DNA from 3 places in the Streptomyces sp. NPDC057702 genome. Region 3 is predicted to be linked to each of the others. Evidence: riboswitches for the same ligand, from Rfam matches in the RefSeq annotation. Region 3 holds a riboswitch; each other region holds the start of a gene.
The links. Region 3 has a riboswitch for cobalamin ahead of ACFVFR_RS18180 (ribonucleoside-diphosphate reductase subunit alpha). Riboswitches for the same ligand answer to the same signal wherever they lie in the genome.
Positions count from the first base shown of each region.

Region 1 (3,267 bases), on a different contig from region 3:
CCACCTGCGGGCGAAGCACGAGGAGTCCTACGCCCACGCGCTGGAGCGGGCCCGGACGCTGGGCGGGGAGTACTGAGATGGCCTGGTACCTCCTCGGGCTGGCGAGTCTGGTCGAGATCGCCTGGTCGCAGTCGATCAAGCCGACCCAGAACTTCACCCGCCCGCTGCCCACCCTGCTGTGCTTCGTGCTGATGGCGGTGGCGGTCTACTTCCTCTCCCGTGCCATGCAGACGCTGCCGGTGGGCACCGCCTACGCCGTCTTCACCGGCGCCGGCGCCCTGGGCGCCATCGGCCTGGGCATCGTGGTCCACAAGGACCCCCTGTCCGTGGGCCGGCTGGTCGCCCTGGCCCTCATCCTGGGTGGCGTCGTCCTCGCCCGGGTGACCAACCCGGAGTGAGCCCGCGGCGGGGTGGGCACATCCCGGCGCCCTCCCGCTCGTAGGCGCGGGCCGTCCGACCCGGGGCCGCGTGGAGCGGCGGTGTGTGCGGCCGGACCACGTGGGGGCCGAGGGTGTGGGGCGGGGGGTGTGTCGGCGGGAAGGCGGGGCACGGCCACGTCCGGCCGCGCCTTCCCTTCCCCGCTCAAGGCGGAGTTGGCGGGTGTGGTCGCCGTCGCCAGGACGGCGGCGACCACACGGCGGTGGCCAAAGCCCCGGTCGCCGGCCGGCCTCCTTGTCGGGTGGCCCAGCTCACCCGGCGCGTGACGGGCGCTCTCGCCGCTCGGTCGCGTCTGCCGTTAGGCTGCCCCGTGCAGCAGGTTCGCCCCCGTCCGCCAGGCGGGAGGCGTCGTAAGAGGGAACCCGGTGGGAATCCGGGACTGCCCCGCAGCGGTGAGTGGGAACGACCGCCGTCATACGCACTGGGTCCGTTGGGACCTGGGAAGCGACGGCCAGTAGGTGTCTCGTGTTCAGGGACGCGCCCGCGAGTCCGAAGACCTGCCCGCTGCCCGTGCGCGTACCCACGCGGACGGCTGTTCCGGTGACCTCGCGGGAGGGTCGGCGTGCATACCAGGCGAACGGTCGCGCTGTGCCGCGCGGGGACGTCGCCGCCTGGTGGTCCACTCCTTCGTTCGCGCGTCCGGTCGCCGGGATCTCAGGGATTCATCTCGCGAAGGAGATCTCCGTGACCACCAAGCCCGCAGCCGCGGCAGCACGGGCCACCGTGTACGGCTACCCCCGTCAGGGGCGGAACCGGGAACTGAAGAAGGCGATCGAGGGTTACTGGCAGGGCCGGACCAGCGCCGACGCCCTCACCACCACCGCCGCGACGCTGCGCGCCGAGAACTGGCGCCAGCTCGCCGACGCCGGTGTCCACGAGGTGCCCACCGGCGACTTCTCGTACTACGACCACGTCCTGGACACGACCGTCATGGTCGGCGCGATCCCCGAGCGCCACCGGGCGGCCGTCGCCGCTGACGCGCTGGACGGCTACTTCGCCATGGCGCGCGGCACCCAGGCGGTGGCGCCGCTGGAGATGACGAAGTGGTTCGACACCAACTACCACTATCTGGTGCCCGAGTTGGCCCCGGACACGGTGTTCACGGCCGACTCCACCCAGCAGGTCGCGGAGTTGACGCAGGCCCTCGCGCTGGGGCACACCGCCCGGCCCGTGCTGGTCGGCCCCGTCACCTACCTGCTGCTCGCCAAGCCGGCGCCGGGGGTGGCCGACGACTTCGACCCGCTGACGCTGCTGGACCGGTTGCTGCCGGTGTACGCGGAGGTGCTGGCCGATCTGCGGGCGGCCGGTGCCGAGTGGGTACAGCTCGACGAGCCCGCCCTCACACAGGACCGTTCGCCGGCCGAACTGGGCGCCACCGAGCGCGCCTACCGCGACCTGGGGGCGCTGACCGACCGGCCCAGGCTGTTGGTCGCCTCGTACTTCGACCAGCTCGGCGAGGCCCTGCCGGTGCTCGCCAAGGCGCCCGTGGACGGGCTCGCGCTGGACTTCACGCGGGGCGCGGCGGCCCATCTGGAGGCGCTCGCCGCCGTCGGCGGGCTGCCCGGCAAGCGGCTGGTCGCCGGTGTGGTGGACGGTCGCAATGTCTGGGTGGGTGACCTGGCGGCCTCGCTCACGACCCTGGGCACCCTGTTGGGCCTGGCCGACCGCGTCGACGTGGCCGCCTCCTGCTCACTGCTGCACGTTCCGTTGGACACCGCGCTCGAACGCGACATCGATCCGCAGGTCCTGCGCTGGCTGGCCTTCGCCCGGCAGAAGGTCGCCGAGGTCGTCACCCTGGCCACGGGCCTGGCACGGGGCACGGAGGCGATCGCCGCCGAACTCGCCGCCAACCGCGCCGACCTGGCCTCGCGCGCCCACTCCCGCATCACCCACGACCCCGAGGTCCGGTCGCGCGCCGCCGCCGTCTCCGCGGCCGACGCCCGCCGCTCCCAGCCGTACGCGCTGCGGGCACCGGCACAGCGGGCGCGGCTGAACCTGCCGCTGCTGCCCAGCACGACGATCGGTTCCTTCCCGCAGACCACGGAGTTGCGTACCGCGCGCGCCGACCTGCGCGCGGGTCGGCTGGATACGGCGGGATACGAGGAGCGGGTCCGGGCGGAGATCCGGGAGGTGGTCTCCTTCCAGGAGGCGGCTGGCCTGGACGTGTTGGTGCACGGCGAGGCCGAGCGCAACGACATGGTGCAGTACTTCGCCGAGCAGCTCACCGGCTATCTCGCCACCCAGCACGGCTGGGTCCAGTCGTACGGCACCCGCTATGTGCGGCCCCCGATCCTGGCCGGCGACATCTCCCGCCCGGCGCCGATGACGGTGCGGTGGACGACGTACGCCCAGTCCCTCACCGACCGGCCGGTCAAGGGCATGCTGACCGGCCCGGTGACGATGCTGGCCTGGTCCTTCGTCCGTGACGACCAGCCGCTGGGCGAGACCGCGCGCCAGGTGGCGCTGGCACTGCGGGACGAGGTGGCCGACCTGGAGGCGGCGGGCACCCTTGTCATCCAGGTGGACGAGCCTGCGCTGCGCGAGTCGCTGCCGCTGCGGGCCGCCGACCGGGACGCGTACCTGGCGTGGGCGACGGAGGCGTTCCGGCTCACCACGGCCGGTGTGGAGCCGGCGACGCAGATCCACACCCACATGTGCTACGCCGAGTTCGGCGACATCGTGCGGGCCATCGACGACTTGGACGCCGATGTCATCAGCCTGGAGGCGGCCCGCTCGCACATGCGGGTGGCCCGCGAGCTGGCCGCGCACGGCTATCCGCGCGAGGCGGGCCCGGGGGTGTACGACATCCACTCGCCGCGTGTGCCGAGT
Region 1 is NZ_JBHVJC010000005.1:267,411-270,677, forward strand. Features, by position in the region: gene ACFVFR_RS05760 (FMN-dependent NADH-azoreductase) at 1-76, shown strand, start outside; gene ACFVFR_RS05765 (DMT family transporter) at 78-398, shown strand; cobalamin riboswitch at 739-958, shown strand; gene metE (5-methyltetrahydropteroyltriglutamate--homocysteine S-methyltransferase) at 1,123-3,267, shown strand, end outside.
Region 1: another riboswitch for cobalamin. It lies ahead of metE (5-methyltetrahydropteroyltriglutamate--homocysteine S-methyltransferase); the one in region 3 lies ahead of ACFVFR_RS18180 (ribonucleoside-diphosphate reductase subunit alpha).

Region 2 (3,267 bases), on a different contig from region 3:
CAGGTGCTCCTCGGCGAAGTCCAGGGTGACCTCGGCCAGGGCGAGTTGGTCCTTGGTGAGTGCGCCGGTCACCGTGCTCATCCCATCGTCGGGAGGGTGAAGCTCGCGCCCTCCTTGACCCCAGAGGGCCAGCGCGAGGTGACGGTCTTGGTACGGGTGTAGAAGCGGACGGAGTCGGGCCCGTGCTGGTTCAGGTCGCCGAAGCCGGACCGCTTCCAGCCACCGAAGGTGTGGTACGCCACGGGCACCGGGATCGGCACGTTGACGCCGACCATGCCGGTGTTGACCCGGCGGGTGAAGTCGCGCGCGGTGTCGCCGTCGCGGGTGAACAGCGCGACACCGTTGCCGAGGGCGTGTTCGCTGGGCAGTCGCAACGCCTCCGCGTAGTCGGCCGCGCGGACGACGGTCACGACCGGGCCGAAGATCTCCTCGCGGTAGATCCGCATGCGCGGGCTGACCCGGTCGAAGAGGGTGGCACCGACGAAGAACCCGTCCTCGTGCCCGGGGAGGGTGACCTCGCGTCCGTCGACCACGAGTTCGGCGCCCTCGTTGACGCCGATGTCGACGTAGCGGCGCACCCGGTCCAGGGCGTCACGGCTGACCAGCGGGCCGAAGTCGGCCTCGGGGTCGTCGGAGCGGCCGATCCGCAGGGCACCGATACGCTCCCGCAGCCGGGCCACGAGCGCGTCGGCGGTCTCCTCGCCGACGGGTACGGCCACCGAGATCGCCATGCACCGCTCGCCCGCCGACCCGTAGCCGGCGCCGATCAACGCGTCGGCGGCCTGGTCGAGATCGGCGTCGGGCATCACGATCATGTGGTTCTTGGCGCCGCCGAAGCACTGGGCGCGCTTGCCGTGGGCGGCGGCGGTGGCGTACACCTTCGCGGCGATCGGGGTGGACCCGACGAAGCCGAGGGCCTGTACGCGCGGGTCCTCCAGGAGGGTGTTCACCGCTTCCTCGCCGCCGTGGACGACGTTCAGCACGCCCGGCGGGAGGCCCGCCTCCAGGAAGAGTTCGGCGATGCGCAGCGGGACGGAGGGGGTGCGTTCGGAGGGTTTGAGGATGAAGGAGTTGCCGCAGGCGATGGCCGGGGCCGCCTTCCACAGCGGGATCATCGCGGGAAAGTTGAACGGTGTGATGCCGGCGGTGACGCCGAGCGGCGCGCGTAGGGAGTGCACGTCGATGCCGGTGCCCGCGTTGTCGGTGAACTCTCCCTTGAGCAGGTGGGGGATGCCGGCGGCGAACTCCACGACGTCCAGGCCGCGTTGGATGTCCCCGTGCGCGTCGGCCACGGTCTTGCCGTGCTCGGCGGAGAGCGTACGGGCCAGCGCGTCGCGCTCGTCGTCGACCAGTCGCAGGAACCTGAGGAGCACCCGCGCGCGCCGCTGCGGGTTCCACTCCGCCCACTCCCGCTGGGCCTCCTCGGCGTCCGCGATGGCCGCCTCGGTCTCGGCGCGCCCGGCCAGCGGGACGCGGGCTCGCACGGAGCCGGTGTTCGGGTCGTACACGTCGGCGAAGAGCCCGGAGGTGCCCGGGGTGGGTGCGCCGCCGACGAAGTGGGTGAGTTCGTGAACCATGAGAGCCTGCTCTCGTCAGGTGGGAACCGGGATGGCACGGCAGGCCGAAGGCGCCACCCGGTGGGGCGGGCGCGCTGGCTGTGCCGTGGGACGCGAAGGCCGAAGAGCCGTCACGGAGCGTCAGAGGAGGGCGTGTCTACGCCACCCGCTCCGTCGGTTCGCCTGGGTCACGGGTAGGGACCGGTGCCATGCGTGTCTGCTCCATCCTCGTGGAAAACACGGAACATCCCGCGGCCGGTATCCTGACTCCCGGATCAACGCGCGCCCTCCGCCTTCCCGATGGACACCTCGTCCACCAGTGGCGTTCGGCTCCCTGAGCACGCACTCCCCGGTCACAGTGGCGGGACCGCGCCGGAATCGCACCGGCTTCCCTGACACCGCGGGCCTTGGTCACGACGATATAGTTGGACGTCCTAGTAAGTCCAGACCCTTCTGGACCGAACCACTCCGCTCAGTTGACGGCCCGTCGGTAGACCTGTCGCGAGCCACCTTCGGGGCCTGGTTCGGCGGGTTCCGCCGGGGTGAAGCCAAGGCGCTCGTAGAAGACACGGGCACCGCTGGTCACGGCGCCCGGATGGTCCGCGCCGAAGGTGACGACCTCGATGTGGCCCGGCTCGCGGCCGAACCGACGGACGGCCTCGGCCATCAGCGCCTGCCCCACGCCGCCCCCGCGCGCCTGGGCCGAGACCACCAGCCAGTGCACGTGGTAGGTCGGGGCCTGGCCGCCGAACAGCAGCCCGCCGAGGAGGTCCACTCCGGGGCCGGGGCCCGCGCCGGACTCCGCGTCGCGCGGGGCGTCGGGCCCGGCCTCGGGCCGCGCTGGGGTGGCCACCAGCGCGGCCGAACGGTGGATGTGCTCGGTCAGGGCGCGGTGGAAGCCGGGGTCGTCCACCATCGGTCCGAACCAGTGCTCGACCTGGGCCGCCAGCCCCAGGAAGCTGGGAAGGTCCTTCTCCTGCGCGCGTCTGATGATCACGGGGGCAGCCTGCCAGACGGGCGCCCACCCGCACGGCCCCGGGGCTGGTGCGGGTGGGCGCCCTGCCGGCACGCGGGTGGGCCGGCCCGGCTCGCCGGGCGCGCGCGGCGCCACCCCGGGCGGTCGGGTGTGGCGGCGGCCTGTCACCGGCCGCCGCCTCGACCCCGCCGCCGGGGGGCAGCGGGCTCAGACCGTCGGGCGCAGCCCGGCGAACGCGACCTCCAGGACGGCGTCGACGAAGGCGGCGTCGTAGGGGCCGGGGATGAGGAGGAAGCGGTAGTACATCGGGCCGTAGAGCAGGGCGATCACCGTGTCCAGGTCGATGTCCGACCTCAGTTGGCCCGCCTCCTGGGCCGCGCGCAGGCGCGTGCGGGTGCCGTCCGTCAGTGGCTTGATCCACCGGTCGTGCAGGGCCTGCGCGATGGCGGGGTCGTGCTGGGCCTCACCGACGAGCGCGGCGTACAGCGGCCCGAACGAGCCCGTGCTCAGCAGTGATCGCGAGGCGTTCATCTGGGTGCGCAGGTCGGCCACGATGTCGCCGGTGTCGGGATAGCTGAGGTCGGTCTGGAGGGTGGACAGCAGGGCGTCCAGGAAGACGGCGCCCTTGGAGGGCCAGCGCCGGTACACGGTGTGCTTGCCGACGCCGGCGCGCGCGGTGATGGCCTCGATGCTGAGCTTGGCGTAGCCGACCTCCTGGGCGAGGTCGAGCGTGGC
Region 2 is NZ_JBHVJC010000005.1:263,368-266,634, forward strand. Features, by position in the region: gene ACFVFR_RS05740 (acyl-CoA dehydrogenase family protein) at 1-81, opposite strand, end outside; gene ACFVFR_RS05745 (CoA-acylating methylmalonate-semialdehyde dehydrogenase) at 78-1,577, opposite strand; cobalamin riboswitch at 1,792-1,990, opposite strand; gene ACFVFR_RS05750 (GNAT family N-acetyltransferase) at 2,029-2,553, opposite strand; gene ACFVFR_RS05755 (TetR/AcrR family transcriptional regulator) at 2,740-3,267, opposite strand, start outside.
Region 2: another riboswitch for cobalamin. It lies ahead of ACFVFR_RS05745 (CoA-acylating methylmalonate-semialdehyde dehydrogenase); the one in region 3 lies ahead of ACFVFR_RS18180 (ribonucleoside-diphosphate reductase subunit alpha).

Region 3 (3,267 bases):
CCTCGCCGCCCCCGGGCGTGAGGCTGACGCGCTCGGTCGTGCCGCGCTCCAGGTCGCGCAGGAACAGGTCGTGGACGCCGTTGGCATCGCCCGGCACCACCAGGTGCGAGCGCGAGGCGAAGAGCGCGAAGCGGCCGTCCGCGCTGAGCGAGCCCCGCGTGGCGCCGACGTCCGTGCCATCGGATGTCGTGCTGGCGGCCACGGTCCTCCCGGTGTCCAGGTCGTGGACGTACAGCGGTTCGAAGCGCGGCTTACGCGACCCCGAGGGCCCCGGGGGCTCCACCGACTCCGGGGGCTTCGCCGATCCCGACGCCTGCGGGGTCGCCGACGGCGCCGCCGGCCCGCGCGCCGGGCCCGGACGCGGGTCGCCCACCGGGGTGCGGGAGATGAACCCGACGCGCCGCCCGTCCCCGCTGACCACCGGCTGGGTGGCCGCGCGCGGCGCCTGCGTGCCGTCGCTGTAGACGTTGGCCCGCCGCACGCTCCCCTGCCAGCGGTCGTACGCGAAGATGTCGGCGACTCCGTTGGTGTCGCCGGGCACCAGGTCGGGACGGACGGACTGGAACACCACGGTGCGACCGTTGGCGCTGATCTCCACCATCTGCAGGCCCTTGCCGGGGTCCGGACTGGTCGGCAGCAGCGGCTCGGTGCGGTGGGTGTGGCGGTCGTGCAGGAACAGGTCCTCCTCGGGCAGTTCGTCCGGCGGGGCCTCGGTGCGCCGGGCCGCGAAGGCCAGGAACCTGCCGTCCGCGCTGGCCGACAGTTCGACGACCTCCCACTGGGAGCCGATGAGGTCCAGCCGCTCGACGTGGCCGCTGTCGAGGTCGCGTACGAAGGTGTCCGCGCGGCCGTCGGTGTCGCCGGGCACCACGTGGTCGGCCTCGGTCGTGAAGATCAGCGACCGGCCGTCGGCGCGCAGGGCGTAGCCGTGCGCGTCGCGGTTCAACTGGGCGCCGTCGTGGGCCAGGCCGACCCGCTCCGTCCGCCCCGCGGCGAACCGCCCGGCCTCCCGTCCCCCACCGACCCGCCCGGCCGCACCGACACGTTCGCCGCCGCCGCGCTTCCCGACGGCACGCTCCACGCCGGTCCGTCCGGCCGCGCCACGCTCCGCGCCACCGGGTCCGACGGCCGCCGCCGCGCCCGGCAGCAGTCCGACGGCCAGCCAGGCACCCAGCGCACCCGCCACCGCGCGCCGTGTTCTTCGCCTGATGCTCCGCATCCGTTTCCCACCCCTTCGACTGGTGATGTCCGTCGCCGTCCACGGGCGGCGTGCGCCGCACCCAACTCCGCGTCGCGAGGGGCGTCAACACGCCGGGGACTGTGACAAGCCACCAATCCCCGGGTGCGCGGCCGAGCCGTCCGGCCCTTCATGACAGGCTCGACGGGCCCGCACACCCCTCGATCGGTTAGCACATCCGTACGGCTTTTCCTCGCCCGCGACACAAGATGTGGGGGGACACGCGGCTGCCGACACAAGATGTATGCTCGTGCTCGCTGTCGCCGCAGGGGAATCCGGTGCGAATCCGGAACTGTCCCGCAACGGTGTACGTGTGCCGTTTTGCGCGCCGCTAGTCCGAGGACCTGCCGACAGCGCGCCCACGGCCGGACACGCTTGCCGGCCCTGGGCGTCGCAAACGTCCGGGCCCCGCGGGTTGGGCCGGTGGACGCCGCGTGACAGGCCCGACCTTCAGGTCGCGGCCCGCCCGTGCGCGCCTTCCGCCTCTCCCGCGTGGCCCCCTGCCGAGCGAGGGAGAGCCACACGTGACCATCGCGCCAGCGGACCCCGTTTCACGCGAGTCCGTCTCAGAGTCAGCGGTCGAGGGAGCCGGTACCGCGCTGTTGCGCGTCCTGACCGACCTCACCGCCGACCTGCCCGCCACCGACCCCGGAAAGGTCGCCGCCGCCGCGTTGCGGGGCCGCCATCCCGGTTCTGACGAGGCGGAGTTGCGGTCGCTCGCGACCGAGGCGGCGGCCGGTCTGATCGCCGAGGAACCGCAGTACTCGCGGCTGGCCGCGCGGCTGCTGACCCGGGCCATCGCGGAGGAGGCCGCCGGGCAGGGCGCGGTGTCCTTCTCCACGTCGGTGGCCGTCGGGCACCGCGAGGGGCTGATCGCGGACGAGACGGCGGACTTCGTCCGGGCCCACGCCGCGGCCCTGGACGCGCTGCTGAAGAGGACGAACGCGCCCCAGCACGGGCACGGCGTGGGTCGCGCCGACGACCGCTTCGGCTACTTCGGCCTGCGGACCCTGCACAGCCGCTACCTGCTGCGCCACCCGATCACCCGCCAGGTCATCGAGACCCCGCAGCACTTCCTGCTGCGGGTGGCCTGTGGTCTGGCCGAGGCGGGGTCCGCGCGGGCGCTGGCCGACGTCAGCGAGCTGTACCGGCTGACCAGTTCGCTGGCGTACCTGCCCAGCTCGCCCACGCTCTTCAACTCCGGCACCCGGCACCCGCAGATGTCCTCCTGCTACCTGCTGGACTCGCCGCTGGACGAGCTGGACTCGATCTACGACCGGTACCACCAGGTCGCGCGGCTGTCCAAGCACGCCGGCGGCATCGGCCTGTCGTACTCGCGCATCCGGTCCCGTGGTTCGCTGATCCGTGGCACCAACGGCCACTCCAACGGCATCGTCCCCTTCCTGCGCACGCTGGACGCCTCGGTCGCCGCGGTCAACCAGGGCGGCCGGCGCAAGGGCGCGGCCTGCGTCTACCTGGAGACCTGGCACGCGGACATCGAGGAGTTCCTCGAACTGCGGGACAACACCGGCGAGGAGGCGCGGCGTACGCACAACCTGAACCTCGCGCACTGGATTCCGGACGAGTTCATGCGCCGCGTCGAGGCGGACGAGGACTGGTCGCTGTTCTCCCCGGCCGACGCGCCGGACCTGGTGGACCTGTGGGGCGAGGAGTTCGACGCCGCCTACCGGGCCGCCGAGGCCGCGGGCAGAGCCAGCAAGACGGTGCCCGCCCGGACACTGTACGCGCGGATGATGCGCACCCTCGCGCAGACCGGCAACGGCTGGATGACCTTCAAGGACGCCGCCAACCGCACCGCCAACCAGACCGCCGAGCCCGGCGCGGTCATCCACTCGTCCAACCTGTGCACCGAGATCCTTGAGGTCACCGACGACGGCGAGACGGCGGTGTGCAACCTCGGCTCGGTCAACCTCGCCGCGCACCTGCGCGAGGACGTGGACCCCGCGTCCCTGGCCGACCCGCTGGACGCCGTCGACTGGGCGAAGCTGGACAGCACGGTGCACACCGCG
Region 3 is NZ_JBHVJC010000022.1:2,167-5,433, reverse strand. Features, by position in the region: gene ACFVFR_RS18185 (TolB family protein) at 1-1,186, opposite strand, end outside; cobalamin riboswitch at 1,465-1,604, shown strand; gene ACFVFR_RS18180 (ribonucleoside-diphosphate reductase subunit alpha) at 1,762-3,267, shown strand, end outside.